One region of the Janthinobacterium sp. GMG1 genome, then DNA from elsewhere that is predicted to be linked to it. Evidence: predicted binding sites of a transcription regulator. Region 1 holds the regulator's gene; each other region holds the start of a gene.
The links. Region 1 encodes LexA, which represses DNA repair genes until DNA is damaged. Its sites were predicted from a motif close to ACTGTATNNNNATACAGT; they were not measured.
Positions count from the first base shown of each region.

Region 2: SJI03_RS02105 (DNA topoisomerase IV subunit B) is a predicted target of LexA. The motif match lies at 4,100-4,117, and genes of this name have one in related genera.
Region 3: dinB (DNA polymerase IV) is a predicted target of LexA. The motif match lies at 3,418-3,435, and genes of this name have one in related genera.
Region 4: imuA (translesion DNA synthesis-associated protein ImuA) is a predicted target of LexA. The motif match lies at 4,962-4,979, and genes of this name have one in related genera.

Region 1 is NZ_JAXQNT010000008.1:187,118-194,527, reverse strand. It holds gene SJI03_RS21135 (DUF47 domain-containing protein) at 1-417, opposite strand, end outside; gene SJI03_RS21130 (replicative DNA helicase) at 512-1,897, opposite strand; gene rplI (50S ribosomal protein L9) at 2,033-2,488, opposite strand; gene rpsR (30S ribosomal protein S18) at 2,516-2,806, opposite strand; gene priB (primosomal replication protein N) at 2,832-3,131, opposite strand; gene rpsF (30S ribosomal protein S6) at 3,152-3,547, opposite strand; gene lexA (transcriptional repressor LexA) at 3,823-4,458, shown strand; gene SJI03_RS21100 (sel1 repeat family protein) at 4,536-5,330, opposite strand; gene SJI03_RS21095 (cystathionine gamma-synthase family protein) at 5,410-6,651, opposite strand; gene purF (amidophosphoribosyltransferase) at 6,694-7,410, opposite strand, start outside.
Region 2 is NZ_JAXQNT010000001.1:451,302-458,711, reverse strand. It holds gene kdpB (potassium-transporting ATPase subunit KdpB) at 1-1,829, opposite strand, end outside; gene kdpA (potassium-transporting ATPase subunit KdpA) at 1,839-3,644, opposite strand; gene kdpF (K(+)-transporting ATPase subunit F) at 3,644-3,733, opposite strand; gene SJI03_RS02105 (DNA topoisomerase IV subunit B) at 4,197-6,194, shown strand; gene SJI03_RS02100 (molecular chaperone HscC) at 6,194-7,410, shown strand, end outside.
Region 3 is NZ_JAXQNT010000012.1:17,072-24,481, forward strand. It holds gene SJI03_RS24585 (hypothetical protein) at 1-296, opposite strand, end outside; tRNA gene SJI03_RS24590 (tRNA-Asp) at 405-481, opposite strand; tRNA gene SJI03_RS24595 (tRNA-Val) at 539-614, opposite strand; tRNA gene SJI03_RS24600 (tRNA-Asp) at 832-908, opposite strand; tRNA gene SJI03_RS24605 (tRNA-Val) at 963-1,038, opposite strand; gene SJI03_RS24610 (S9 family peptidase) at 1,138-3,300, opposite strand; gene dinB (DNA polymerase IV) at 3,486-4,640, shown strand; gene SJI03_RS24620 (recombination-associated protein RdgC) at 4,759-5,655, shown strand; gene SJI03_RS24625 (TonB-dependent receptor) at 5,791-7,410, opposite strand, start outside.
Region 4 is NZ_JAXQNT010000008.1:43,687-51,096, forward strand. It holds gene SJI03_RS20480 (MFS transporter) at 144-1,358, shown strand; gene SJI03_RS20485 (GNAT family N-acetyltransferase) at 1,442-3,475, shown strand; gene SJI03_RS20490 (putative Na+/H+ antiporter) at 3,528-4,793, opposite strand; gene imuA (translesion DNA synthesis-associated protein ImuA) at 5,000-5,710, shown strand; gene SJI03_RS20500 (DNA polymerase Y family protein) at 5,640-7,127, shown strand; gene SJI03_RS20505 (glutathione S-transferase N-terminal domain-containing protein) at 7,208-7,410, shown strand, end outside.

The DNA of each region.
Region 1 (7,410 bases):
GCGCGAGTTGTCCATGTTGTGCAGCATGGCGACGGCGTCGCGCACTTTTTCGGTACAGGCCAGCACCAGTTCGGCCAGGCGCTTGGCTTCCGGCGTGACGGCTTTCAGGTCGTACAGCGAGACGGTTTGCGCCGCATCTTCCAGCAGGTCGAGGATGTCGTCCTGACGCGTGATCAGCTGATGGATGTCGTCGCGGTCGATCGGCGTGATGAAGGTCTTGTGCAGCATTTCCACGGTGGCGTAAGTGACTTTGTCCGCCTGTTTCTCGATGCTTTCGATCGCATGCACGCGGTTTTCCAGGTCGTCGAAATTGGTCATCAGGCCGAGCATCTCTTTGGCGCCCTTGACGCACAGTTCCGCGTGCTGGTTAAACAATTCAAAAAACTTGCCCTCAGTGGGCATCAAGCGTCCAAACATGTCATTCTCCGTTAAGCATTGAGTCGTGTTATTTACTACAGAAAGCCGCCCCGTTATCGGGGGCGGCCGATGGAATTGCCAGTGCTGCTGAGTCTTAGTCGCCTTGGTAAAGCGCCAGGCCACCACTGTAATTGCCAAATTTGGTGTACTGCCCCATGAAGGTAAGGCGGATGCTGCCGATTGGACCGTTACGTTGTTTACCGATGATGATTTCGGCCGTTCCCTTGTCTGGCGAGTCGGGGTTATACACCTCGTCGCGGTAAATGAACAGGATCACGTCGGCATCCTGCTCAATAGCGCCCGATTCGCGCAAGTCGGACATGACGGGGCGTTTGTTCGGGCGTTGCTCCAGCGAGCGGTTCAGCTGGGACAGCGCGATCACGGGGCAACCGAGTTCTTTCGCCAGGCCTTTCAAGCCCCGTGAAATCTCGGAAATCTCCGTGGCGCGGTTGTCGCCCGGCGTATTGGCCGACATCAGCTGCAAGTAATCGACGATGATCAGGCCCAGCTTGCCGCATTGACGCGACAAACGGCGCGAACGGGCGCGCAATTCGATGGAATTGAGCGCCGGCGTTTCATCGATGTACAACTGCGCGTCGTTCATCTTCTGGATCGCATTCGTCAGGCGCGGCCAGTCTTCGTCGTTCAGGCGGCCCGTGCGCAGGCGGTGCTGGTCGAGCTGTCCGACGGAGCCGAGCATACGCATGGCCAGCTGGGCGCCACCCATCTCCATCGAGAACACGGCCACGGGCAAGCCGCTGTCGATGGCCACGTTTTCGCCGATGTTGACGGAAAACGCCGTCTTGCCCATCGAAGGACGGCCCGCCACGATCACCAGGTCGCCCGGCTGCAGACCGGAGGTCATGCGGTCGAGGTCGATGAAACCGGTGGGCACGCCCGTGATTTCACTCTGGTTGTCGCGGCTGTACAGTTCGTCGATGCGCTCGACCACCTGCGTCAGCAGGGGCTGGATGGCGGTCCAGCCCTGGGCGCCGCGTGCGCCTTCTTCGGCGATGGCGAAAATCTTCGATTCGGCCTCGTCAAGCATCTGCTTGACTTCCTTGCCTTGCGGGCTGAAGGCCGTGCCGGAGATATCGTCGGCGACGGTGATGAGTTTGCGCAGCACGCCGCGGTCGCGCACGATCTCGGCGTAACGCCGGATGTTCGCAGCCGATGGCGTGTTTTGCGCCATGGCGTTCAGATAAGCGAGTCCGCCCACATCATCGGCCTTGCCGAGCTGGGTCAGGGTTTCAAAAACAGTAATGACATCGGCTGGCTTGGAAGCGTTAACCATCTTGACGATTTGCTCGAAGATGATGCGATGGTCATAGCGATAGAAATCCTCCGCATGCATGAAGTCGGCGATGCGGTCATACGCGGCATTGTCGCGCAGCAGACCACCGATAACGGATTGTTCTGCTTCGATCGAATGCGGCGGAATACGGAGGGAATCCAGTTGCGGATCAGAGGGGGCGTTCATGGCGCGAATTATACCCGCTTCGGCGTGCTGGCAAAAATAAAGGGCTGAAATTGAGCGAAAAAAAGGCCACAAAAAAGCCGGGCGAACCCGGCTTTTCATAGTGCGGCAATGCCTGCGGGCCAGGCCCGCAGACGATTACGCGTTCGCGTCTGGAACGACAGCGATAACAACTTCCACAACCACGTCGGTGTGCAGAGCAACCGAAACGTTGTGCTCGCCAACGATCTTCAGCGGGCCGGTAGGCATGCGGATTTGTGCTTTTTCAACAGCAAAACCTTGCTTGGTCAGCGCTTCAGCGATGTCGAAGTTGGTGACGGAACCGAACAGACGGCCATCAACACCAGCTTTTTGAGCAACTTGAACGGTCAGACCGCTCAGTTTTTCGCCCTGGGCTTGCGATGCGGCCAGTTTGGCGGCAGCAGCTTTTTCCAGTTCGGCGCGCTTGACTTCGAATTCAGCCACAGCGGTTGCCGTAGCACGACGTGCCAGGCGTTGCGGGATCAGGAAGTTACGTGCGTAACCGTCTTTGACTTTGACGACTTCGCCGAGGTTACCGACGTTAACAACTTTTTCTAACAGAATGATTTGCATAGTTCTTCTCCAGGAATATCTGACCGATTAAGCGTGGTGCAGATCGGTGTATGGCAGCAGCGCGAGGAAGCGAGCGCGCTTGATTGCGGTGTCAACTTGGCGCTGGTAGTGCGCTTTGGTACCGGTCAGGCGTGCTGGCATGATCTTGCCGTTTTCTTGGACGAAGTCTTTCAGCGTGTCGACGTCTTTGTAGTCGACTTGCTCAACGTGAGCTGCGGTGAAGCGGCAGAACTTCTTGCGTTTGAACAACGGGTTTTGCTGTTTGCGTTTTTCTTTAAGCTTGAGCTTATTTTTGTCGAACTTTTTACCGAATGCCATGTCAGGCTCCTGTATCTAAAATGCGCTAGTCAAAATTGACTGCACTAAAATCAATGATGTGAAACACCAAACTCTTGCTGTTGCGGCTCTTCCTGGCCAGGAAACCCGTGAACTGATACACCCCGCCCAAGCTTGCCTGACTGAACCGGCCTGAGATTTCGCCAGCGGCTAGCGCGGCAACATCAAACTCGGTCAAACGGGCAATCCCTGCTTCCATCTGCTGCGAACTGTGTTGCAATACTGCATTCACAATCGGCAGCCCTGCCGGGGTATAGCGCAATATTTCGCGCTCGGCAATGATGGCGGTGACTTGTAGCTGGTTCAGCGCACGATCCTGGTCAAGAATTAAGCTGCTGCTGCGGCTGCGGCTGGAGCGGCTGCTGGTGCTTCGGTGCGGTGGCTTTTGGCCGCGTCTTCGCGTTGTACCGATTTCATCATCGGCGAAGGAGCTGTTTCAGCTTTCTTCATTTTAACGGTCAGGTGACGCAACACGGCATCATTGAATTTGAATGCTGTTTCCAACTCGACCAGGGTCTCGTTGTCGCATTCGATGTTCAGGCAGATGTAGTGTGCTTTAGGCAGCTTTTGGATCGAGTAAGCCATTTGACGGCGGCCCCAATCTTCCACGCGGTGAACCGAACCGCCGCGGGTGGTTACGCTGGCTTTGTAGCGTTCGATCATCGCGGGCACTTGCTCGCTTTGGTCCGGATGGACGATAAAGACTATTTCATAATGACGCATGCAAACTCCTTCAGGTCGGATTGATAATCGCCCACCCCGGCGTCAAGACGGGTGTGGGAAGGTCAGCCGAAGATTATAACCGCCTTTTGCAAACGTTTCAATCATTCCTTCCACCAGCACCCGAAAAGCCCGTGCGCCAGCGTGCTTTCGGCCCATGGACAAGTATTTCTTGCGAAATTCGCCGAAAACACGGAAATCCCCTTGCATAGTGGGCGATACTGTACAAAAATACAGACTGTTCATATAGACAGCATTTTAGTATGCACCCACCGCTCATGATCAAGCTGACAGCACGACAAGAACAAATCCTGAACCTGATCAAGGACGCGATTGAAAACACGGGCTTTCCTCCCACCCGTGCGGAAATCGCCAATGAACTGGGTTTCAAATCGGCCAATGCGGCCGAAGAGCATTTGCAGGCCCTGGCCCGCAAGGGCGCGATCGAGATTTCGCCCGGCACCTCGCGCGGCATCCGCCTGATCGGCGCCGCCGCTGAAGCGGCGCCATCGAAAGTGCCGGCAGCGCTGCTGATGTCGCTGCCGCTGATCGGCCGGGTGGCGGCCGGTTCGCCCATCCTGGCGCAGGAAAACCTGGAAGCGAGCTACAACGTCGATCCGGCCCTGTTCTCGGCCAAACCCGACTTCCTGCTGAAGGTGCGCGGCTGGTCCATGCGCGACGCCGGCATCATGGATGGCGATTTATTGGCCGTCAAGAAGGTCGACAGCGCCAAGAATGGCCAGATCGTCGTCGCCCGCATCGGCGACGAAGTCACCGTCAAACGCTACAAGAAGACGGGTTCCGTCATCGAACTGCTGCCGGAAAACCCCGACTTCAAGGTGATTACCGTGTCGCCGGAAGACGAGTTTGCATTGGAAGGTTTGGCTGTCGGACTGATGCGCAGCTGGCATTGACAAGCACGCCTTTGCAGGGCGCGCGGTTGGCGCCAGTTGCTGTTGGCGCCAACACTTCGAGCAAGATGGCGCGAGAATTACCGGCTGCCGCCGGGAGTCGCGACAACCACCGGCGGGCGGCGCTCCGCAGGCATCTTGGACGACGGGCGCCGGCCATCACTATCAAAAGCGGCGGTATCCACCGCCTTCTTGGCGGATTCGGCAAGCACATACGCTTCCGTCCTGGCTTGCCACGCCGCTCTTTTGGCTTCGGTCTGAGTCGCCTTTTGATTGGCTTCTGCACTGACCACAGTATAGGCCTTCTCCATCAACGCCTTTGCTTGCGTAAATTCCTGCTCATTCATCAAACGTTCAATGTCTGGGGGAATGTTTTTGCCAGGCGGCAATGACGCGTTGAGATTTTTGACAAAACCATTGTAGCAGGCGCTCCAAGCGTCGAGTCCTTCCTGCACCGCCATGATCTGGCGCTTGGTCTGCGACATCTCCGGCACCACCGGCTCCACACAGTTAAACTTGCTCAGGGAAATGTCAGCGCCCTTGTAATCGCGCGCATAGAAATCGATATCCGCACGGCGTGCGGCGCGCTGCCGGATCAGATCGAGCGCAGCATCCGCTTGCTTGTTGCCGCCGGTGGAGGACTTCTGAAACCATTCCCTGGCCGCGCTGACGTCACTGGTTACACCCTCACCATACAAATACATTTCGCCAAGATGGAACTGCGCTTCGGCATTACCAGCTGAAGCGAGCTTGTTATATAAACTCAGCGCCTGGGTATAGGATTGCGCTTCGAGCAAGCGATTTGCATCCGATAAATCATCGGCATACGCGCCGTAAGAAAACAGCATCGCAACAACAAATGTAAGTTTCTGCATGATCACCCTCTTGTAAAAGACTTATATTTATCAAATAAGACACAAATGTAAGCCCTTTCCAGGAAAAAGTGAATAATTATTATGCGCTCAATGCCGAACTGAAATCTTCCAGCAGGTCAGCCTCGTCTTCGATACCCACCGACACGCGTATCAGCGATTCGGCGATGCCCATGCTGGCGCGGCGCTCGGCGCCCATCTCGTAGAAAATCGTATGGGCGACGGGAATCACCAAGGTGCGCGTGTCGCCGAGGTTGCTCGCTGGAATAGCAAGATTGAGACGATTGAGGAAATCGAAGCAGTCGATGCCATCTTTCAGCTCAAAGCTGAACAGCGAGCCATAGCTGCGGAACAAATCCGTCGCCAGCGCGTGCTGCGGGTGCGACGCCAAGCCCGGGTAATGCACGGCCGCTACGCGCGGATCGGCGGCAAGCATGGTGGCCAGCGCCAGGGCGTTCGAGCAGGTGCGATCCATGCGCAAGGCCATGGTTTCCGCGCCGACGGCGATGTGGTGCGCCGCTTCCGGACCCAGCGAGGCGCCGAAATCGCGCAAGGCCTTGGCGCGGATTTGCGCAATGCCCCATTGTGCCGGTGCCGCCTTTTTATAATTCTCAAAGATGTTCGGATACCGCGTCCAGTCGAACACGCCCGTGTCCGTCAAGCTGCCGCCCAGCGCATTGCCGTGACCGCCAATCGATTTCGTCAGCGCATTGACGACCAAGCCCGCGCCCACCGCTTTCGGACGGAACAGGTATGGCGTCGTCATGGTGTTGTCGACGATGTACAAAATACCCTTCTCGCGGCACAAGTCACCGATTTTTGCCAGGTCGGCGATCTGCGTGCGCGGATTGGCGATGGTTTCGACAAACACGATGCGCGTGGCCGGCGTGATGGCGGCCGCCACATTGGCCACGTCGGTGGCGTCGACAAACGACACGGCGATGCCCTGCCCCGTCACCGTTTGCCACAGGCTGTTGGTGTTGCCGAACAAAAAGGCCGACGACACGACGTGATCACCGGCGCGCAGCAAGGATTGCACCACGGCGCCGATGGCGCCCATGCCGGTGGCGAAGCACAGGGTCGCCACGCCGTCTTCCATCTTGTTGACCTTGTCTTCCAGCGCGGAGACAGTCGGGTTGCCCTGGCGGCCATAGCGGAAACCCGGCTCCTTGCCCTGGAACACGGAAGCGAGCTGGCGCGCATCGGCGTAACCGAAAGCAACGGAAGTGTGCACGGGCTTGTGCAGGGAGCCGTGCTCGATGCCCTTGCGGCGGTCGTTATGCAGGATGGTGGTGGTAAAGCCGTAGTTTTTTTTATCGTTCATGATCGCAAAGAAAAAAAAGCCCGGCATCGGCCGGGCAGGTACTTATGCTTCTGTCGTCGCCAGGTTCAGGTTCAGCTGGGAACGCGGCGTATCTTCGGGCGCTGCCGCCTTCGGATGGTGGCGCGCATACTCCAGGCGATCCAGGTATTCCTGCGACACGTCGCCCGTCACGTAGACGCCATCGAAGCACGATGCTTCGAAGTTGGTCAGGGCCGGATTGACGTCGGCGATCGCCTGCTTCAGCGCGCCGATATCCTGGTAGACCAGGTAATCGGCCGTGATTTCGCGGCACACTTCTTCCGTCGTGCGGCCATAGGCGATCAGTTCGTCGCGCGTCGGCATGTCGATGCCGTACACGTTCGGGTAAATCACCGGTGGCGCGGCCGAGGCGAAGATGACCTTCGTCGCGCCCGCTTCGCGCGCCATCTGCACGATTTCACGGCTGGTGGTGCCGCGCACGATGGAATCGTCGACCAGCAACACCACTTTATCCTTGAACTCGGACGGGATGGCGTTGAGCTTCTGGCGCACGGATTTCTTGCGCGCCGCCTGGCCCGGCATGATGAAGGTGCGGCCGATGTAGCGGTTCTTGATGAAGCCTTCGCGGTACTCGATGTTCAGCGCCATGGCCAGCTGGATGGCGGCCGGACGCGAGGAATCGGGAATCGGCATGACCACGTCGATATGCACGCCTGGCAATTCGGCACGGATCTTCTCGGCCAGGTACTCGCCCATTTTCAGACGCGTGGCGTACACGGA
Region 2 (7,410 bases), on a different contig from region 1:
GGATAGGTACCCACGAAGGCGGCCGGGATGATGGCAAAGTACTTGGCGATATCGTTCGAAATCGAGAACGTCGTCAGCGAGCCGCGCGTCATCAGCATCTGCTTGCCGATTTCAACGATCTCCAGCAGCTTGGTCGGGTTCGAATCCAGGTCGACCATGTTGCCTGCCTCCTTTGCCGCCTGCGTGCCCGAGTTCATGGCCACGGCTACGTCGGCCTGCGCCAGCGCCGGCGCATCGTTGGTGCCGTCGCCCGTCATCGCCACCAGGCGGCCTTCGGCCTGGTAGCTGCGGATCAGTTTCAGCTTGTCTTCCGGCGTCGCTTCGGCGAGGAAATCGTCCACGCCCGCTTCGGCGGCAATCGCCGCAGCCGTCAGCTTGTTGTCGCCCGTGATCATGACGGTCTTGATGCCCATGCGGCGCAATTCCGCGAAGCGCTCCTTGATGCCGCCCTTGACGATATCCTTCAGCTCCACGGCGCCCATCACGCGGCCATCGTCGACCACCACCAGCGGCGTGCTGCCGCGGCGCGCGATGTCGTCGACGGCGCGCCCCACCTCGGCCGGATACGGCTGGCCCAGCGCTTCCACATACTTTTTCATGGAGTCGGCCGCGCCCTTGCGCAGCTGGCGCACTTGCTGCTCGCCCGGGATATCCACGCCGCTCATGCGCGTTTGCGCCGTGAAGGGCACGAAGGTGGCGTGCAGGCTGGCCATTTCGCGTTCGCGGATATTGAACTTCTGCTTGGCCAGCACGACGATGCTGCGCCCTTCCGGCGTTTCATCGGCCAGCGAGGCCAGCTGCGCCGCATCGGCCAACTGCTGCTCCGTCACACCGGGCGCCGGCACGAAGCTCGACGCCTGGCGATTGCCCAGGGTAATGGTGCCCGTTTTATCGAGCAGCAGCACGTCCACGTCGCCTGCCGCTTCCACGGCGCGGCCCGACGTGGCGATCACATTCGCCTGCATCATGCGGCTCATGCCGGCCACGCCGATGGCGGACAACAAACCGCCGATGGTGGTCGGGATCAAACACACGAGCAGCGCGATCAGCACGGTGATCGTCACCGGCGTGCCAGTGCCGGCCGCCGCCACGGAAAACAGCGAATACGGCAGCAGGGTCACGGTGACGATCAGGAACACGATCGACAGGGCCACCAGTAAAATCGTCAGGGCGATCTCATTCGGCGTCTTCTGGCGCTTGGCGCCTTCCACCATGGCGATCATGCGGTCGATGAACGCTTCACCGGGGTTGACGGAGACGCGCACCAGCAGCCAGTCCGACAGCACGCGGGTGCCGCCCGTGACGGCGGAAAAGTCGCCGCCCGATTCGCGGATGACGGGCGCCGATTCGCCCGTGATGGCGCTTTCGTCGACGGAGGCCACGCCGGCCGTCACTTCGCCGTCGGCGGGAATCACGTCGCCCGCCTCGACCAGCACCGTCATGCCCTTGCGCAGGTCGGTGGCCGGCGTGGGTAGCCAGGAAGTGCCGTATTTCGGCGTCTGCATTTTCTTTGCCATCACCGTTTGCTTGAGGGCGCGCAGCGAGGCCGCCTGCGCCTTGCTGCGGCCTTCGGCCAGCGCTTCGGCGAAATTCGCGAACAGCACGGTAAACCACAGCCACACGGCGACGGCGAGGATGAAGCCGAACGGCGCTTCACCTTGGCCATTCAGGGCCTGGATGGCCAGCAGGGTCGTGATGATGCTGCCTACATAGACGACGAACATCACGGGGCTGCGCCACTGCGTGCGGGGATCGAGTTTTTTGAACGCATCGACGACAGCGGGGCCGATCAGTGCGGAATCGAACAAAGTCAGGCTTGTGCGTGACATGGTAGCCTCTTATTTGATGAAAAGTTGCAGGTGTTCGACGATCGGGCCCAGGGCCAGCGCGGGAACGTAATTCAATACGCCGACCAGCACGACAACGCCGATCAGCAAGCCGATGAACATGGGGCCGTGCGTGGGCATGGTGCCGGCATTGGCCGACAGGCGCTGCTTGGCCGCCAGCGACCCGGCCACCGCCAGCACGGGCACGATCACGCCGAAGCGGCCGAACCACATGGCGATCGCCAGCATCACGTTGTAGAACGGTGTGTTGGCGGACAAGCCGGCAAACGCGCTGCCGTTGTTGTTGGCTGCCGACGTGAAGGCGTAGAGGATTTCCGAGAAGCCGTGCGCGCCCGGATTGGCCACGCCGATCTTGCCCGGTTCGACCATCACGGCGATCGCCGTGCCCGTCAATACGAGGGCTGGCGTAATCAGGATGGCCAGCGAGACCATCTTCATTTCATAGGCCTGGATTTTCTTGCCCAGGTACTCGGGTGTGCGGCCTATCATCAGGCCGGCGATGAAGACGGCCAGGATGGCGAACATCAGCATGCCGTACAGACCCGTGCCCACGCCGCCGAAGATCACTTCGCCGAACTGCATCAGCAGCAGCGGCACCATGCCGCCCAGGGGCATGTAGGAATCGTGCATGGAATTGACGGCGCCGCACGATGCCGCCGTCGTCACCGCCGCGAACAGGGTCGAGGAGCTGATGCCGAAACGCGTTTCCTTGCCTTCCATATTGCCGCCCGATTGCAGGCTGCTGGCCTGCTGGTCCACGCCCAGTGCCTGCAAGGCGGGATTGGCTTGCTGCTCGGCGCTCATCACGCCGGCCGTCATGACGACGAAGATCAGGGTCATGGCGGCCAGTACGGCCCAGCCCTGGCGCAGGTCGCCCACCATGCGGCCAAACGTGAAGCACAGGCCGGCGGGAATGATGAAAATGGCCAGCATCTGCAGGAAGTTCGACAGCACGGTCGGATTTTCATACGGGTGCGAGGAATTGGCATTGAAGAAGCCGCCGCCATTCGTGCCCAGCAGCTTGATCGATTCCTGCGACGCGACGGGACCCATGGCGATCGTCTGCGTGGTCGCCACTTGCGCTTCCATCACGGGCTTGCCGGCCGTATCGAGCACGGGCTGGCCGTCGGCCGTCACCTTCGGCGTTTCATAGGCCACGTGGTCGAGCAGGGTCACTTCCTTGTAGGCGGAAAAATTCTGGATCATGCCTTCGCCCATGAAGACGACGGACAGGGCCAGGGACAGCGGCAACAGGATGTACAGGGTGGAGCGCACCAGGTCGACCCAGAAATTGCCGATCGATTTGCCCGAGCGCGAGGCAAAGCCGCGCACCAGCGCGAAGATCACGGCGATGCCGGTGGCAGCCGAGAAGAAGTTCTGGCACGCCATGCCCAGCATCTGGGTCAGATAGCTCATGGTCTGTTCGCCGCCATAGCCTTGCCAGTTGGTATTGGCGACGAAGCTGACGGTGGTATTGAACGAGGAATCGGGGCTGACGGCGCCCAGGCCCTGTGGATTCAACGGTAAAAAGCCCTGCAGGCGCTGCAGGCCGTAGACGAAGACGGCGCCCACGGTATTGAAAACGATCAGGGCGATGGCATAGCTTTTCCAGCCCATGGCCTTGTCGGCGGGCAGGCCGGACCAGCGGTACAGCAGGTTTTCCAGCTTTTGCAGCCAGCCCAGGCCGCGCACGGGGGCATCGCCGGCCACTTTGGCCATGTACAGGCCCAGCGGATAGCCGGCGGCCAGCAGCACGGCCAGGAAGGCCACCAACAACAGTATCGATTGCGTCGTCATCACAGTTCCTCCGCCTTCAGCAGCGCCACCAGCAGGTACACGAGCAGGCCAGCCGAGACGACGGCGCCCAGCACATAAAACGCGTTCATTTGACGCTCCCTAATTTGTCGCAGGCGACGGCAAAGCCGGCCGCCAGGACGAAAAACACGGCAATCAAGCCGAGATACACGAGATCCATTCCCACCCTCATTCAGGTTTGTTTTGATAGTGAGCAGATTAGCCAAAAGGGTCTAAAAAATTCGTAAAGACTGGGGAGGCAGCTGTAAACAAGATGTAAAAACGGGCGCTTTACCGCATAAAATCCTTCACAATGGGCGCCAAACCACGCGCGCGGCGCACTGTTGTTGCCTTGGAGTAGCGCTATTGCTCGCGGGACAAGATAGAATGCGCGAGCGTCCGCACAAGGACGCCAAGCCTGCCGCACTGCCCTCCCACAGTGACGCTGGACGGAATATACTGTATATTCATACAGTTATCGCCGCCGCTGTCATTGCGCCCCGCAGTGCCCTGGCCTGGCGTTCCAACCACTGTCTTTACTTAGCTTGAACACGTATGGCCACTAAAAAACCAGCATCCGACTACAGCGAATCATCCATCCGTGTCCTGAAAGGACTGGAACCCGTCAAGCAGCGCCCGGGGATGTATACCCGCACTGAAAATCCGCTGCACATCATTCAGGAAGTGATCGACAATGCCTCCGACGAGGCGCTGGGCGGTCATTGCACGCATATCGCCGTCACGCAAAACACGGATGGCAGCATCACCGTCGAAGACAATGGCCGCGGCATTCCTGTCGGCCTGCACCCGGAAGAAGGCGTGCCGACGGTGGAAATCGTGTTTACACGGCTGCACGCGGGCGGCAAGTTCGACAAGGGTTCTGGCGGCGCCTATGCATTCTCGGGCGGCTTGCATGGCGTCGGCGTATCCGTCACCAATGCACTATCGACGCGCCTGGAAATCACCGTCTGGCGCAAGGAAAGCGACGGCAATGGCCTGCACCACATGGTGTTTGCGAATGGCGATGTGATCGAGCCCTTGACTTCCCGCCCTGCCCCGCGCGACGGCAAGAAATCGGGCACACGCGTCACCGCCTGGCCCGATGCGAAATATTTTGATTCGCCGAATATCTCGCAAACGGAGCTGCAACGCCTGCTGCGCTCGAAAGCCGTGCTGCTGCCAGGCGTCACCGTCACCCTCACCAACGCGAAAACCGGCGACACGCAGACGTGGCAGTATGCGGAAGGCTTGCGCGGCTACCTGACCGAAACGCTGGCGCAGGTATCGAATGGCGAAACCCTGATTCCCCTGTTCGAAGGCGCGCAGTACGCTGGCCCGGATTCGGAAGGCTTTGCCGAAGGCGAAGGCGCGGCCTGGGTGGTCGCGTGGACGGAAGAAGGCGCCATCGTGCGCGAATCGTATGTCAACCTGATCCCCACCTCGAATGGCGGCACGCACGAATCGGGTTTGCGCGACGGCCTGTTCGGCGCCGTGAAAAACTTCGTCGAAATGCACTCGCTGCTGCCGAAAGGCGTGAAGCTGCTGCCGGAAGACGTGTTCGCGCGCGCCTCGTTCGTGCTGTCGGCCAAGGTGCTGGACCCGCAATTCCAGGGCCAGATCAAGGAACGCCTGAATTCGCGCGACGCCGTGCGCCTCGTCTCCACGTTCACCAAGCCGCCGCTGGAACTGTGGCTGAACCAGCACGTCGATTACGGCAAGAAGCTGGCCGATCTCGTGATCAAGCAGGCGCAGTCGCGCCAGCGTTCACTGCAAAAAGTGGAAAAGAAAAAATCCTCGGGCGTCGCCGTCCTTCCCGGCAAGCTGACCGACTGCGAATCGTCGGACATTACCCGCAATGAACTGTTCCTCGTCGAGGGTGACTCGGCGGGCGGTTCGGCCAAGATGGGCCGCGACAAGGAATTCCAGGCGATCCTGCCCCTGCGCGGCAAGGTCTTGAATTCGTGGGAAACGGACCGCGACCGCCTGTTCGCCAATAACGAGATCCACGACATCGCCGTGGCCATCGGCGTCGATCCGCACAGCGTGGGCGATACACCCGACCTGTCGGGCCTACGCTACGGCAAAATCTGCATCCTGTCCGATGCAGACGTGGACGGCTCGCACATCCAGGTACTGCTGCTGACCTTATTCTTCAAGCACTTCCCGGTCCTGATCAACAAGGGCCACATCTGCATCGCCCGCCCGCCCTTGTACCGCGTGGATGCACCGGCGCGCGGCAAGAAGCCGATGCAGAAAATCTATGCGCTCGACGACGGCGAACTGGTCGCCATCGAGGACAAGCTGCGCAAGGAAGGCGTGAAACAGGGCGCCTGGTCGATCTCGCGCTTCAAGGGTCTGGGCGAGATGAACGCCGAGCAGCTGTGGGAAACGACGATGAACCCGGACACGCGCCGTTTGCTGCCCGTCACGCTCGGGGAAATCGACCACATGGCCTCGGCCTCGCGCTTCAATATGTTGATGGGCAAGGGCGAAGCGGCCGGACGCCGCGCCTGGATCGAAGAACACGGCAATGAGGCGGAGGCAGATATCTGATGATCATCGGCATCGACCTGGGCACCACCAACAGCCTGGTCGCCATCTGGCGCGACGGCAAGGCTTCCATCATCCCGAATGCGCTCGGTGAACACCTGACGCCATCGTGCGTCAGCATCGATGACGACGGCACCGTGCTGGTGGGCCGCGCCGCGCGCGAGCGCCTGCAGACGCACCCGCAGCTGACGGCCGCCGTCTTCAAACGCTACATGGGCAGTGAAAAAAAGATCACCCTCGGCACGCAGCAATTCCGTCCGGAAGAGCTGTCGTCGATGGTGCTGCGCGCGCTGAAGGAAGATGCCGAAGCCTACCTCGGCCACAAGATCGAGGAAGCCATCATCACCGTGCCCGCGTATTTCAGCGATGCGCAGCGCAAGGCCACGCGCATCGCCGGCCAGCTGGCGGGCTTGCGCGTGGAGCGCCTGCTCAACGAGCCGACGGCCGCCGCGCTGGCCTACGGCATCCGCGACAAGGAACAGGAAAGCAAATTCCTCGTCTTCGACCTGGGCGGTGGCACGTTCGACGTGTCGATCCTGGAATTGTTCGAAGGCGTGATGGAAGTGCGCGCCTCGGCCGGCGACAATTTTTTGGGCGGCGAAGACTTCGTCACCGTGCTGGTCGACGCCTTCCTGGAAGGCAGCGGCTTGCGCGATGCGGCCGGCAGCCGCCTGTTCGACCCACGCCAGCAGCAGTTGCTGCGCGATGAAGCCGAACGCGTCAAGCGCTTGCTGTCGGACCAGCCGTCCGTGCGCATGGCCACGCGCTACCAGGACAAGGAATACAGCTGGGAGATCAGCGAAGACAAACTGGCGCAGCTGTGCGAGCCCCTGCTGGCCCGCTTGCGCCTGCCCGTGGAGCGGGCACTGCGCGACGCCACCATCCGCGCTGCGGAACTCAATGAAGTAGTGCTGGCCGGCGGCGCCACGCGCATGCCGCTGGTGCGCAAACTCGTCTCGCGCATGTTCGGCCGCTTCCCCGCCATCCACCTCGACCCGGATGAAGCCGTGGCGCTGGGCGCCGCCGTGCAGGCGGGCCTCAAGATGCGCGACGCGGCCCTCGACGAAGTGGTCATGACGGACGTGGCGCCGTACTCGCTGGGTATTTCGATTTCGCGCCAGGTTGGCGCGAACCAGTATGAAGGCGGGCATTACCTGCCCATCATCGAGCGCAATTCCGTGGTACCCGTCTCGCGCACGGAAAACATCACCACCATCCA
Region 3 (7,410 bases), on a different contig from region 1:
GGCAGTTGGCGCAGCCAGGCGGCGGTACTGGCCGGCAACAATCGCTTGCGCAGCAGCCACGCGGGCAGGCACGTGAGCAAGGCTTGCGCGGCCAGCAGGCTCAAAGCGGCGGGCCAGGGCAGTGTCATGGCGAGAAAGCCGGGCAGGGCGATGACGCTGAGCAGACCCAGCAGGACGGGACCGGCCAGGAACACGAGAATTTCCATGGAACTGGCCAGGCTGGCGGCAAATTGCAGCAAAGCATGATGGGCCAGGCGCAGTCGCAGGGCGAGGTAGGGGTGAATACTACGGGGCAAGCGCATGCGGGCAGGGGTGGAGTCAGGGTAGCGCTGATTCTAGAGCATTTGCTGTCCAGAAATGGGAAAAGCCCTTCGGTTCTGGGAACCAAAGGGCTTTTCTTTTATTGGCGGAGCGGACGGGACTCGAACCCGCGACCCCCGACGTGACAGGCCGGTATTCTAACCAACTGAACTACCACTCCAAGCTCGTATGATCTGTGTTGCTGATCCATGAAGCACTGGATAATTTTCTGTTTTGGTGGTGGGTGCTGAGAGGCTCGAACTCCCGACCTACGCCTTGTAAGGGCGCCGCTCTACCAACTGAGCTAAGCACCCGCATACCCAGAAAACTATCCTGACGTTTGTCACCACGTCTGGAAGAGGCACTATTATAGGGGGCGCTTTCGTGCTTGTGCAACTATTCTTGACGGCGAATGGCAGTTTTTTTGCTGAAAAGCGCAAAAATGTTCAGGCGAGGGGGGATAGGCGTGTTTTTGGCTTCTGAAATGGGAAAAGCCCTTCGGTTCTGGGAACCAAAGGGCTTTTCTTTTATTGGCGGAGCGGACGGGACTCGAACCCGCGACCCCCGACGTGACAGGCCGGTATTCTAACCAACTGAACTACCACTCCAAGCTCGTATGATCTGTGTTGCTGATCCATGAAGCACTGGACAGTTTTCTGATTTGGTGGGTGCTGAGAGGCTCGAACTCCCGACCTACGCCTTGTAAGGGCGCCGCTCTACCAACTGAGCTAAGCACCCGTTGCTTGTCTCAGAAAACCATCCCGACGTTTGTCACCACGTCTGGAAGAGGCGCTATTATAGGACGGCTAAAATCCTTCTGCAAGCGCTTTTTTCACATTATTCCGTGATATTCCACTGCGACAGCATCCACGCCATATTGAATGCGTTCTCGGCAATGGCGTTGTAGCGGCCCGACGCACCGCCGTGGCCGGCACCCATATTCGTTTTCAGCAGCAGGGGATTGCCATCCGTCTTATATGCGCGCAGCTTGGCCACGTATTTTGCCGGTTCCCAGTACATGACCTGGCTGTCGTTCAGGCCCGTCGTCACCAGCATGGCGGGATAATTCTTGCGCGCAATGTTGTCGTATGGCGAGTAGCTGAGCATGTAGTCGTACGCGGCCTTCTGGTTCGGGTCGCCCCATTCCAGATATTCTCCCGTGGTCAGCGGCAGGCTGGCGTCCATCATGGTGTTCATCACGTCGACAAACGGCACGGCTGCGTGCACGGCGTGGAACAGGTCGGGGCGCATGTTGACGACGGCGCCCATCAGCAAGCCGCCCGCGCTGCCGCCCTGGATGATCAGGCGGTTCGGGCTGGTCCATTTTTCGCGCACCAGATAGTCGGCGCTGTCGATGAAGTCATTGAAGGTGTTTTTCTTCTTCATCAGCATGCCGTCCTCATGCCAGGCTTCACCCATGTCGGTGCCGCCGCGGATATGCGCCTGCGCATAGATGACGCCCCGTTCCAGCAGGCTGATGCGGCTGATGGCAAAACTGGCTTCCGTGGAAATGCCATACGAACCATACGAGTACAGCAGCAGCGGCGCGGAACCGTCGAGTTTCACGCCTTTCTTGTAGACAATCCACAGCGGCACTTGCACGCCATCGCGCGCCTTGACCCACAAGCGCTGCGTCGTGTAGCGGCTGCTGTCAAAGCCGCCGACGATTTCCTGCTGCTTCAGCACCGTGCGCTTGCCATCCTGCATGCTGACGTCGATGACGGTGGGCGGCGTGACGGGTGACTGGTAGGACATGCGAAATTGCGTGGCGGAAAACTCCGGCGTACCGGCCGCCGTGGCCAGGTAGACGGGGTCGTCGAACTGCACCGTCTTCCAATTCTTTTGCGCAAAATCAAGGATGCGGGCGCGGTTCAGGGCGCGCGCCTTTTCCATCACCACCAGGTAACCCTGGAAGACGTCGATGGACTGGATCACGGCATCCTTGTTGTGCGGCACGACCGGCTTCCAGTTCTTCGGCTGCGGCGCGGACAAGGGCGCGCTGACGACACGGAAATTCTTCGCCTCCTTGTTGGTCAGAATATACAGCTGGCCGTCGCGGTGCTCGATGCCGTAGCGGTGGCCTTTTTCGCGTTTCAGCACGCTCTGGAAACTGCCTTGCGGCGTGCTCGTTGGCAGCAGCAGCACTTCGCTGGTATCCGTGCTGCCCGAGGTGAGCACGAAGAATTGCTTGTCGCGCGTGCGACCCACGTTGATGGCGAACTGTTCCACCGGCTCGTGGTAGACCTGTTGCGGCGCACCGCCCAGGGCCAGGCGGAACAATCGATCCGAGCGCTTGGTGGTGGCGTCTTCCTGCGCCAGCATCAGGGTGGCGTTGTCCGCCGCCCACGCCAGCGATGTCACGCGCGGCATGCTGTCGCCCAGCAATTTGCCCGTTTTCAGATCCTTGACATGCAACTCGTACTGGCGGAAACCCGTCGTGTCGGTGGTGTAGGCCAGCAACTGTTCATTCGGGCTGACGCTGAAGGCGCGCACGGCAAAGAATTTGTGGCCTTCGGCCAATTGGTTCTGGTCCAGCAGGATTTCCTCAGCCGCCTGCGCATCGTAGGCGCCGCTGGCGCCGACGGGGCGGCGGCAGTGAATCGGGTATTGCTTGCCCGCTTCCACGCGCGTGTAATAGTAGAAATTGCCCTGGCGCGCGGGCACGGACAGGTCCACTTCCTGCATGCGGCCCTTGATTTCCGCATACACCTTGTCGGCCAGCGGCTGGATCGGCGCCGTGACGGCGGCCGTGTAGGCGTTTTCCGCATTCAGGTAGTCGATCACGGCAGGATCGGTTTTCTTTTGCAGCCAGCGGTAGTCGTCCGTGACGATCGTGCCGTGGCGCGTTTCCTGCCAGGCCGTCTTGGCGGCGACCGGTGCACTGGTGGTTATGGTGGTGGTGTCGGCCAGCGCGGATGGCGCCAAGGTGGAGAGAAGCACGGCCGGCAGGATGGATGAGCAGACGGCCAGTCGGCGTAAGACGTGAGGTACAGTGGACAAGGCAACTCCCTAGGTTTCGTTGTTGTGCAGCGATTCTATTCTTGCTAAATAGAAAAGCCAATCATGATTTCAATCAATACCGTCCCATTGCTTGCATCCACTGGCAATTGCAGCGATACTGTATATAATTACAGTATCCGATAGCATCCCGCCGCGAGGTGTCCTTGACCGCATCTGCCCCTACATTGCCTGAAACCCGCCGCTGGATAGCCCACCTGGACATGGACGCCTTCTTCGCCTCCGTGGAACTGTTGAAATATCCGGAATTGCGCGGCGAAGCCGTCGTCATCGGCGGCGGGCGCTTGCAGCAGCCCGTGCTGCAGGAAGATGGCACGCGGCAGTTTGCGCGCATGCGCGACTACGTGGGGCGCGGCGTCGTCACCACCTCGACCTATGCGGCGCGCGCGTTTGGCGTGTTTTCCGCCATGGGCATCATGAAGGCGGCCAAGCTCGCGCCCGACAGCATCCTGCTGCCGGCCGATTTCGAGGCTTACCGCGAGTATTCGGCCCGTTTCAAGCAGGCCGTGGCCCAGTTGTGCCCCATCATCCAGAACGTGGGCATCGATGAAATCTATGTCGATCTGACCGAATACGGTGAGCAGGCGCCGGCCATGGCGGCGCGCCTGAAGGCGGCCGTGTCCGAGGCGACGGGCCTGTCGTGCTCGATCGGCCTGGCGCCGAACAAATTGCTGGCCAAAATCTGTTCCGACCTGGAAAAGCCGGACGGGCTGACCATTTTGTCGCCCGAGGATATCGCCACGCGCGTGTGGCCCTTGCCGGCGAAAAAGATCAACGGCATCGGCCCGAAGGCGACGGCCAAGCTGGAAGCCTTGGGCATTGTCAGCATCGGCGAGCTGGCGCAGGCCGACATGGCCATGCTGCGCACGCAGTTCGGCGACCTGTACACGGGCTGGCTGCGCCAGGCGGCGCTGGGCATCGATGATAGGCCCGTGCAGACGAGCCGGGAAACCAAGTCCGTCAGCCGCGAAACGACGTTCGAGCGCGACTTGCAGGTGGTGCGCGACCGCGCCACCCTGTCGGAAAAGCTGGAAAGCCTGTGCACGCGCGTGGCTGGCGACCTGGACAAACAATCGCTGGCGGGGCGCACGGTGGGCATCAAGCTGCGCTTCGAGGATTTCAGCACCGTCACGCGCGACATCACCTTGCCCAGCGCCACGGCAGACGCCGCCGCCATCCTGCGCGCCAGCCGCGACTGCTTGCGGCGCGTGCCATTTGAAAAGAAAATCCGCCTGCTGGGCGTGCGCATCTCGACCTTGTCCGATCCGGCCAGCGTGATGCGGCAGGCGCCAGCCCAGGCGGAGCTGTTTCCCGCCCTGTAGCGGCATTCCCTACGCATCAACAACACCGCGCCAGTCCGCGCTTTTGACGGCATTCCCGTGTCGAAAGTGTAGAATGGCGTTCCCCTGGCACTACTGAAACAAACGGAAGACAAAAACTATGTGGTTCAAGAATCTTCAGATTTACCGCCTGCCCGCACCATGGGCCTATACGCCAGAACAACTGGAAGAGGCCTTGTCCTCGAACAAATTTACGCCGGCGACCAGCATGGATCTGATGCGCCAGGGCTGGGATACGCCACGCCCGAACGGCGGCCTGGTCCACGTGGTCAACAAGCAGATGCTGATCCTGCTGGGCACGGAAAAGAAACTGCTGCCAGCGACCGTCATCAACCAGGTGGCCAAGGCCCGCGCTGCCGAGATGGAAGAAGCGCAAGGGTTTGCGCCTGGTAAAAAGGCCATGAAGGAATTGAAGGAACGCGTGGCCGACGAGCTGCTGCCGCGCGCCTTCAGCATCCGCAGCAACGTCTGGACGTGGATCGATCCCGTCAATGGCTGGCTGGTGGTCGATGCCGCCAGCCCGGCAAAAGCCGATGAAGTCATCAAGCTGCTGCTCAAAGCCGTCGACAAACTGCCGCTGGAAAGCCTGCGCGTGCAGCGCTCGCCCGTGGCGGTGATGACGGAATGGCTGCAAGCCGACGATGCGCCGGCCGGCTTCACGGTCGACATGGATACGGAATTGCGCGCCACGGGCGAAAGCAAGGCCACCGTGCGCTACGTGCGCCACACCCTGGAAGCGGACGACGTGCGCCGCCATATCGCCGCCGGCAAGCAGTGCACGCGCCTGGCCATGACGTGGAACGACAAGATTTCCTTCGTGCTGACGGAGTCCTTGGCCATCAAGAGCGTCAAGCCGCTGGACGTGATCAAGGAAACGGAATCGAGCACGAAGAACGACGAAGAGCGTTTCGACGGCGACGTGATGCTGATGACGGGCGAATTGAGCAAGCTGATGGCCGACGTGGTCGAGGCATTGGGCGGCGAAGCGACTGCATAAGCGCAGTCATGCCGGTACGGAAAAGGAGCTGCGGCTCCTTTTTTTTCGCCTATGCAATGTGTTGCTGCATAAAAAAAGCGCCTTGCACGGTGAGGTGCAAGGCGCTTTCGAGACAAGCTAACTTACAACGTCAAATTAGAACTTGTAGTTGCCGGTGATGTAGAACGAACGCATCATTGGATCGGCGTAGCGTGGGTCGAAACCAACTTGGTGGCCCGACGAAGAGCGCAGCGACAGCGGCGGTGCACGGTCGAACAGGTTTTTGATGCCTGCGCGGATCGTGGTTTGCTTGTCAAAGGCGAAACGCGCTTGCCAGTCGAACGTGGTGTACGACGGAACTTGCAGGCGGAAATCCTTCACTTCTTTTTTGGTGGCCACGTCGTACACGGTAGCTGCCGCATCGGTGTAGCCGTTACGGTAGTTGACGGTCACCGTGTTGCTCAGGCGGCCCGTATCCAGGGTCGTCGTCAGCTTCATCAGGTTGCGGAACGTGACTTCGTTGGTATCGCCGAAGAAGTCCATGTTGCTGGTGTAGATATTGTCGCTACCAGCTTTGGTGTAGTTCGCGTGCAACATGTGCGTACCGCTCAGTTGGGCGGTCAGCTTGCCGAAGTCAAACTTGTGGTTGGCCGACAGATCCCAGTCGATACCACGGTATTCCTTCTTGCCGATGTTGACCGACAGTTTCTTGAACGCGTAGTAGGGATTGCCGGTCGACGGTTCGATATATTGCGTGAAGCTCGTCGCGTACTTGACTGGATCGGCAAATGCCTGCGCTTCGGTGATTTCCGATACAGCATTACGCAGTTTCACATCCCACAGGTCGGCGCCGAACGAGAAGGCCGCGCTAGGCTCGACACGGAAGCCCAGGGTGAACTGTTTCGATTTTTCCGATTGCAGCTCAGGATTGCCTTCCGACATGGCGTTGTATTGCGTTGCTTCCGCGCGGCACAGTGCCGTACCTGGGTAAGGGCAATCAAATTTCTTGGCAGTAAAGCCTGCAGTGACCAATGGCTGTGCCAGGTCCAGCATGCTTGGCGCCTTGAAGCCCGTGCCGTAGGAACCGCGGATCAGCACGGTTTGTACCGGCTGCCAGCGTGCCGATACCTTGTAGGTATTGGCGCTGTCTTTTTTGCCGACAGTTTTGCTGTGCAGCTTGTCATCGATCGCCTTGACGGCATCGTAACGGCCGCCAACGGTCATTTCGAACGACTTGGTCAGCGGTGCCAGCAATTCGACGAAAGCGCCATAGGTATCGCGGCTCAAGTCGTAGGCAGGCGAGGTGTTGAAGTTGTAGATATCTTTCGACGTGCCGTTGCTGTCTGGCGACTGCTCATAGCGGTAGGTGCGGTAATCGCCACCGATACCCAGGCTGGCCTTGCCGCCTGGCAGGTCGAACAGTTCACGCGAACCGTGCGTGTCGACGCCGCGCATGGTGGTCGATGCGGTACGGATCGAACCGATGAACTGCGCGCCAGCGATTTGCGACTGCACGGATGGCTTTTGCGTTGTTGCAAACGGATTGAAATCCGGATTGGCGAGGATGTCCTTGAAGCCTTGATTTGTTGCGTAACCGCCCGTGTAGCGCTCGTCGATCGAGTTTTGCGACCAGGTCAGGCCGCTTTCGAAGTTCCAGGCGCCCAGTTCACCTTCCACGCCCACCACCATGTGCTTGGTTTCGGTGATGGTGTTGCTGGCGCGCAGGCCGAAGTCCGTCGTACGGTAGTTGGCGGTGACCGACTTGACGTCGGCACG
Region 4 (7,410 bases), 140 kb from region 1:
TATTTAAAAATAACAAAATCAGGCGCTAAAAATACTAATTGGTATACAATTGGTACACGTTTTCAGTGTGATCCGTGTCTGCCGTCCCATGCCCCGACGACTGGCATGCACTGACGGCAGCCACCCACGTTACGGAACGCGCCATGTCCATCAAGTCCAAACAGTTGCTGTGGTTTTTTGCGTTTTTTCTCGTCTTTGAACTGAATATTTATTTGTCGAACGACATGATCATGCCGGCCATGCTGGGTATCGTCGGCGAGTTCCAGGCAGAGGAAAAATTCGTCCCCTTGTCCCTGAGCCTGTATCTGCTGGGCGGCAGCTCGCTGCAGATTTTCCTGGGGCCGCTGGCCGACACCATCGGCAAGCGCAAGCTGGTGTTGACTGGCAATACCTTGTTCCTGCTGGCCACCTTGGCCGTGCCATTTTCCGCCTCGATCGAGCAATTTCTCGCCGCGCGTTTCATCCAGGGCATGGGCTGCTGTTTCATCTTCGTCGGCTATGCCATGATCCATGAACTGTTCGACGACATGGCGGCCGTCAAGCTCAGCAGCATCCTGTCGAGCACCACCATCCTCGCGCCCCTGGCCGGCCCCATCCTCGGCAGCGCCATCATCAGCCGGCTGGACTGGCGCTACGTCTTTTTCCTCTCGGGCCTGCTGGCGCTGCTGTCCCTGCTGGGCCTGTGCAAGACCATGCCGCGCGCGGCGCCCAAGGTCACGCGCCTGGACCTGGCCGCCATCGTGCGCAGCTATGTCGCCATTTTCAGCAACGGGCGCTTCATGTTCGGCATGTTCACGGCCGGGCTGGCCACCGTGCCCCTGACGGCCTGGATCGGCTTTTCGCCCCTCTTCGTGCTGCAGGAAATGGGCGCGTCCTACGCCACGTATATCGCCCTGCAATGCGTGATTTTGTCCGGTTTCGTTCTCAGCAGCATCGCCATCCAGCGTTTGCGCCAGGATTTCCCGCTCGTGTCCCTGCTGCGCCTGGGCGGGCTGATCGCGGCCGCCGGCATGCTGGGCGCCGGCGCGGGTCGCCATCACGTCGACGTGTTTGCCGCCTGCATGTTTGTCTATTCCATCGGCTTCGGCCTGTTCAACGGCGCCCTGATCCGCAGCGCGATTACGGCCAGCAAGGAATCGATGACACTCACGACGGCCGCGATGAGCTTGCTTTACTGCATTTATCTGTCCGCCTGGCTGCAGCTGTACAACGTGCTGTGCCAGCGCTTCGGCTATGCGCTGGAAACGTATGCGCTGCTCAATATCCCCGTCATCGTGGTCATCGCCGCCTGCCTGCTGCTGTTTGCGCGGGGTATGGCGGGGCGCCGGGAAAGCGAGGTGCTGCTGGCCCGGCACTGATGGCGCAGCGATGCGCATGTTGTCGACCTTGTTTTACCTCCTGCGAAGTTCATTGACACTCTCCTGCGGAAAATGGTGCGCCCATGAAAATAGATGACCTGGCCTCGAAACACGATCAAGCAAAGATTTTCAACCTGGAATACGAGTTTCGCATCAACCGGCTGAAACTCGATTACATCACCCTGGCCGATGTCCGGCCCCCCGGCATTGATCTGGAACGACTGGCCGTGGAGCACCAGGCGGGCATCGCGGCCCTGCGCAGCTTTGTCGCCCTGAACTTCAACCATTTCAATGCGGCAAGCTGTTCCTCGCTCAGCTGCATCCCCACGCGCGCGCTGGGTGACGACGAGCGCTACCTGCACCGCATCTGGATGGGCGGACCATTGCCGGACATCGCCTGTGAGGCGATCGGGCAGTGGGGCGCGGCGCTCGACGACGTGCGCTACAACGGCGGCGCGCCGTACGTCTCCATTCTGTGGGTGTGGGATGCGCAGCAGCTGCGCGATGACGAGCGCTTCAGCCCCACGGGCGGCACCGGGCGCTACACGATAGGCCGCTACGCCATCGGCGGCACGACCCTGCATATCAACTCGCTGCGCGCGCTGGCGCTCGATTTCGCGCCGGCCCGCTTCGATATCCTCGATACCCTGCATACGCAGCGCTACTTCGCCACCTTGTCCGATTATTTTCGCATCCTCATCATGTGCGAATACGGCGGCATGTATATGGATGTCGATACGATCCCGCACAATCCGGCGACGATTTTCCTGATGAAGCCGGAAGTGCCCGATTATTTCCAGCGCAACGCCGATGACAGCGAAGAGCGCCGGCATGTCAGCTGGATGAATTTGTTTCTCGATGAAACGGGCATGCTGATCGCCAAGAAGAACGATGCCGCGTTGCGCGTGATCCAGCGCAATGTGAACCTCGCGTATGCGGGCATCGCTGCGCAGATTCCCCGTTCCTGCCCGCAATTCGAGGCGCAGCTGTTTGGCCAGTTCTATGCCGAATGGAAGAAAAACCTGGGCGTGACCCTGCTCAGCCATGCCGAGTTCTACCAGCGCTATTGCGTGCTGTATGACGGCGCGCGCGAAGCGGTGGCGGGCGGCATCCGCGGCATGCGCTTGCTGGACGATATCATTACCGACATGCACATCCCCTTGAGCGACGAGGAGCGGCGCGCATATGCGCGCTGCGTGGCGCGGCTCGATGAAATCGCTTGGCAGCTCGACGATCCTTTGAGCCTCGTCAATATCGTCGACGTGTTCGATATCGAGGAAGTGCCGCGCATGGCGTATGCTGCCCAGTTGCGGGCGGACATCGACCACTTTCACTATTACTCGGTGCTGTCGGACGACCCGCAGCTCGACCGCGTGAATGCCGTCTTTTGCCGTTACCTGCTGGCCCACCGCTCGCAGCAGATTGCCGCCGGCAACTTCTGGCGCCCGACCGTGGGCCGCCACGGCAGCCGCATGCCGGCCACCAGCGATGCCGCCCCGCCAGGTGACGAGGCGCAGGCGGGCCTGCTGTCGCATGCGCCGCTCACACTGGTGGCGGGAGAACTGCTGGGCGACGAGGCGAAGAACCGCATGGCCAAATTGCTGTTTGCCACCAGTTACCTGGAATACTGTTCCTTTGGGAATAAATTGAATCTGCAGTTAGTCGAACTGCAGCGGCGGCAAAATATCGATCCGTATCTGGCGCACATCCACGGCTTGCATGACGAGGACGGGCGTTTCATCGGCTTTTTCACGGCCGCGACGATGGACGAGTTCCAGGCCTGCGGCGCCGTCTCGTATTACCGCGATGACATGAAGGCGCTTGACGATGCGTATGACGCCTTCGTGCTCGCGCATGCGCGCGCCGACGACTGTTTCGTCAGCAGCCTGGCCATCGACGAGAAATACCGGGGCCAGGGCTTGTTTCGGCAAATGTTCCATGAAATCCGCGACCTGGCCAGCCGCAAGGGCTGTGAGCGCATCACTTTGACGGTGTGGGAAAAGAGCGAAGCGCTGCAAGTGTATCTGCACAAGGGTTTTCGCAGCGTGGGCACGTTCGATTATGCCTACAGCCTGTTCTATGACCGGCTGCATTTTTTGGTGTATGAAGGTAACTGAGGAGGGCAATTGAGGGAAACAGGGGCGGCCGGCAGCCGCCCCGCGATGCAGCTTACAACGCCAGGAAGGCCAGGCCCGCCACGGCCGTTGGCAGCAGCGCGCCGGCCAGCAGGCCGACGGCGCCGATCGATTCATCCTTGAAACCGCGGCGCAGCAGGGCCACGCCGGCCGGGTTCGGCGCGTTGGCGATGACGGTCAGGCCGCCGCCGGCCACGGCGCCAGCCATCAGCATGTATTTTGCTTCGTCCGTCATGCCGACGATCAGCGAACCGAGGTAAGTGAGGGCCGCATTGTCGGTAATGGCCGTCAAGCCCAGGGCGCCGAAGAACAGGGCCAGCGGCTTCAGGCTGGAAACGATGGGCTGCAGCCACCATTGCTGCATGCCGCCCAGTACCACCAGGCCGCCGAGGAAGAAGCCGACCAGCAAGCCTTCCTTGAGGATCAGCGGGCTTTGATAGCGCTCATACGCCTGCACGAAGCCGAGGAAGAACAGGAACAGGCCGATGAACAGCACGGGATGGTGCGCCAGGGTGACCACGCCGGCCAGCACGATCATGTGCACCAGGCTGACGGCCAGCGGCACTTTCGGCGCTTCCACTTCACCGGCTTTCGGCTTGATGTCGGAAGTGTTGCTGTGCAGATATTTGCGCAGCAAGATGCTCACGCCCGTGGCGTTGATCAGCACGGCGATGGCGGCCTTCCAGCCGAAATGGCTGGCCATGAAGGCGCTATCCCAGTTCCACGTGGTGGCCACCATCAGCACGGGCGGCGCTGCGTACGAGGTGAGGGTGCCGCCGATGGAAACATTGACAAACAGCACGCCCAACGCGCCGTATTTCAGCCATTCGGGGATGCCCGGGCGGAAGATTTGCGGCGCCAGCATCAGCGCGGCCAGGGTCATGGCGGCCGGTTCCGTGATCAATGAGCCCGTCAGGGGCACGAGCGCCAGGCCCAGCCAGACGAGGGCCAGTTCCGTGCGCAGCGGCATCACGCGCGCCACGCTTTTCAACAGGCGCTGCACGGCGTCGAGCACGGGGCGCGAGGCGGCCACGACCATGACGACAAAGACGAACAGCGGCTCCGTGTAATGGCGCGACTCGGCATACTCGATGGCCGCATCGCCGCCCGAGACAAAGGCCATGATGATGATCAAGATAAAGGCCCAGAAGCCGAACACGACTTCCACTTCACCCAGCAAATGCAGCAGGCCCGCATGGCGGGGATGGCGCCTCGATAATGTTTCAAACGACTTGGCGGCGAAGGTGTGGATGAGCGCAAGGCCGAAGACGATGGCGCTGATGATTTGGATGGTGGTCAAATGCGTTTCCTTATGGACGGAGGAAGCCGCCCGGTGCATTGCCGAGCGGTAAGGAGAGTGCTTATGGTACAGCAATCGATGCCAGAAACGGGGTTTTTCGGACATGGCGGAGCGGCCTCCGGGCAGGCGCTGCGCAGATAAGCCTTGCCAAAAGCAGGACCGGATAGTACTGTATATGCATACAGTATTCATCTTCATATTCAATTATGCAACATTCTCAATTGATGGCCTCGCCGGAAGCCTTGCACCCGTCCTTATGGCGCGCATCGCAGCTGGGGCAGGGCGCCACGCGCTGCCTGGACACGGGCTTTGCCGCCCTGTCCGCGCAGTTGCCCGGCGGCGGCTGGCCCAGCGGCAGCCTCATCGATCTGCTGGTGCAGCAGCCAGGTAGCGGCGAATTGCGCTTGCTGGCGCCCGCGCTGGCGCAGCTGCCGGGCTTGCCTATCGTGCTGCTGCAGCCGCCCCATCCGCCGCAGGCGCTGGCCCTGGCGGCGCAGGGACTGGCGCCGTCGCAGCTGCTGTGGCTCAAGAGCGCCGGCAGCAAGGATGCCCTGTGGGCGGCGGAAAACATCTTGCGCAGCGGTAGTTGCGGCGCCTTGCTGTTCTGGCAGCCGCACGTGCGCGCCGACAGCCTGCGCCGCCTGCACCTGGCTGCGCAAGGAGGCAATACCCTGTTCTGCATGCTGCGCCCCTTGCACGGCGCGCAGGATGCGTCGCCGGCGCCGCTGCGCCTGTCCGTGCGCCCGGCCGCCGGCGGCATCGAGATCGGCTTCATCAAACGCCGGGGACCGCAGCGCGACGCGCCCCTGTTCCTGCCCCTGCAACCTCCTTCATTATTGCCACGCCATGCGACTCTGGATCGGCCTGTGCCTGCCCCGGCTTCCGCTCGAAGTATTTTGCCCGCGCTGGTCGGCTGACAGCCTTGGCGTGGTGCTGGAGCAGGAGCAAGTGATGGCCCTGTCGCCGCTGGCGCGGGCGGCCGGTATCCGGCCGGGCATGCGCCGCGCCGGCGCGCTGATGCTGGCGCCGCAGGCGCGCCTGCACGAGCGCTCGCTTGAACTGGAAGCGCAGGCGCTGCAGGCGGTGGCGCTGGCGCTGCTGCAATACTCGCCGCTGGTGGCGCAGGGCGAGGAAGCGACCCTGCTGGTCGATGCGGGCGCCAGCCTGCGCCTGTTTGGTGGCGTGCGCGCCCTGTGCCGGCAGATCGCGGCCAGCTTGCGCGCGCTCGGCTACACGGCCCAGCTGTCGTGCGCCCCCACGGCGCGCGGCGCCTGGCTGCTGGCGCGCGCCGGCACGCGCCGGGGCCGCGTGCTGGGCATGGCCAGCCTGGTGCGCCGTCTCGACGGCCTGCCGTGCGCCTTGCTGCCGCCCGCGCGCGCCTATCTGGACTGGTTCGAGGGCATCGGCTGCCGCACCCTGGGGCAGTTGCGCCACTTGCCGCGGCCCGGCTTGCAGCGCCGCTGCGGCGGGGCCTTGCTGGACATGCTCGACGACGCGCATGGCCACAGCACGGAACTGTTCGTATGGCTCGAAGCGCCGCCCACGTTCCGCGCCAGCCTGGAATTGTTCGACCGCGTGGAGCACGCCGACGCGCTGCTGTTCGGCGCGCGCCGGCTGCTGCAGCAAATGACGGGCTGGTTGTGCGCGCGGCAATTTTCCGTCGAGCGCATACAGTTGCTGCTGGCGCACGAGCGGGGCAGGGTGGCGCGTCCGCCCACCGTCATCGACCTGGCGCTGGGCGAGGCCGTCTGGCGCGACGAGCACCTGGTGCGCCTGCTCAAGGAGCGCCTGGCGCAGCTGGTGCTGGACGCGCCCGTGATCGGCCTTACTCTGGAAGCGCTGCAGGTGCAGCCGATGGCGCCGCCCAGCGATACCCTGTTCCCCGAACCGGGCGGTACGCCGCAGGAGCGCCAGCGCTTGCTGGAATTGCTGGTGGCGCGCCTGGGGAGCGACAATGTCTTGCAGGCCGCGCCGCGCGCCGATTACCGTCCCGAGGCGGCCAACCAGTGGCTGCCGTTGCCGGCCAAGCCAGGCGGCAGGAACACGGTGCCCGACTTGCCGCCCGGCTTGTCCGGCATGCCCCGTCCCGGCTGGCTGCTGGCCCAGCCTATCGCCCTGCTGATGCGCGAGCACCGGCCGTTCTATGGCTCGCCCCTGAAAATGGTGTCTGTCGCCGAGCGCATCGAGGCAGGCTGGTGGGGCCAGTCGCAGGCGCGCGATTATTTCATCGCCGAAGGCCTCGACCACGCCCATTACTGGGTCTACCGCGAACGCATCGCAGGCAGCGGAGAAGACGCCGCGCCGCGCTGGTTTTTGCATGGCTTGTTTGGCTGAATGCGCTGTCCTGCTGAAACTGCCATGCTTGGCTATACTTGCTCTCTTGCCCCGCGTCAACCATCTCAATAAGGATTCCCATGTCCCAACTTTCCGACTTCCTCATCACCCAAAAATGGCCTGCCCGGCATCCGGAACGCCTGCAGCTGTACTCGCTGCCGACGCCGAACGGCATCAAGGTTTCCATCCTGCTGGAAGAGCTGGGCCTGGCGTACGAGCCGCACCTGGTCAGCTTCGAACAAAATGACCAGCTGTCGCCCGCCTTCCTGTCGCTCAATCCGAA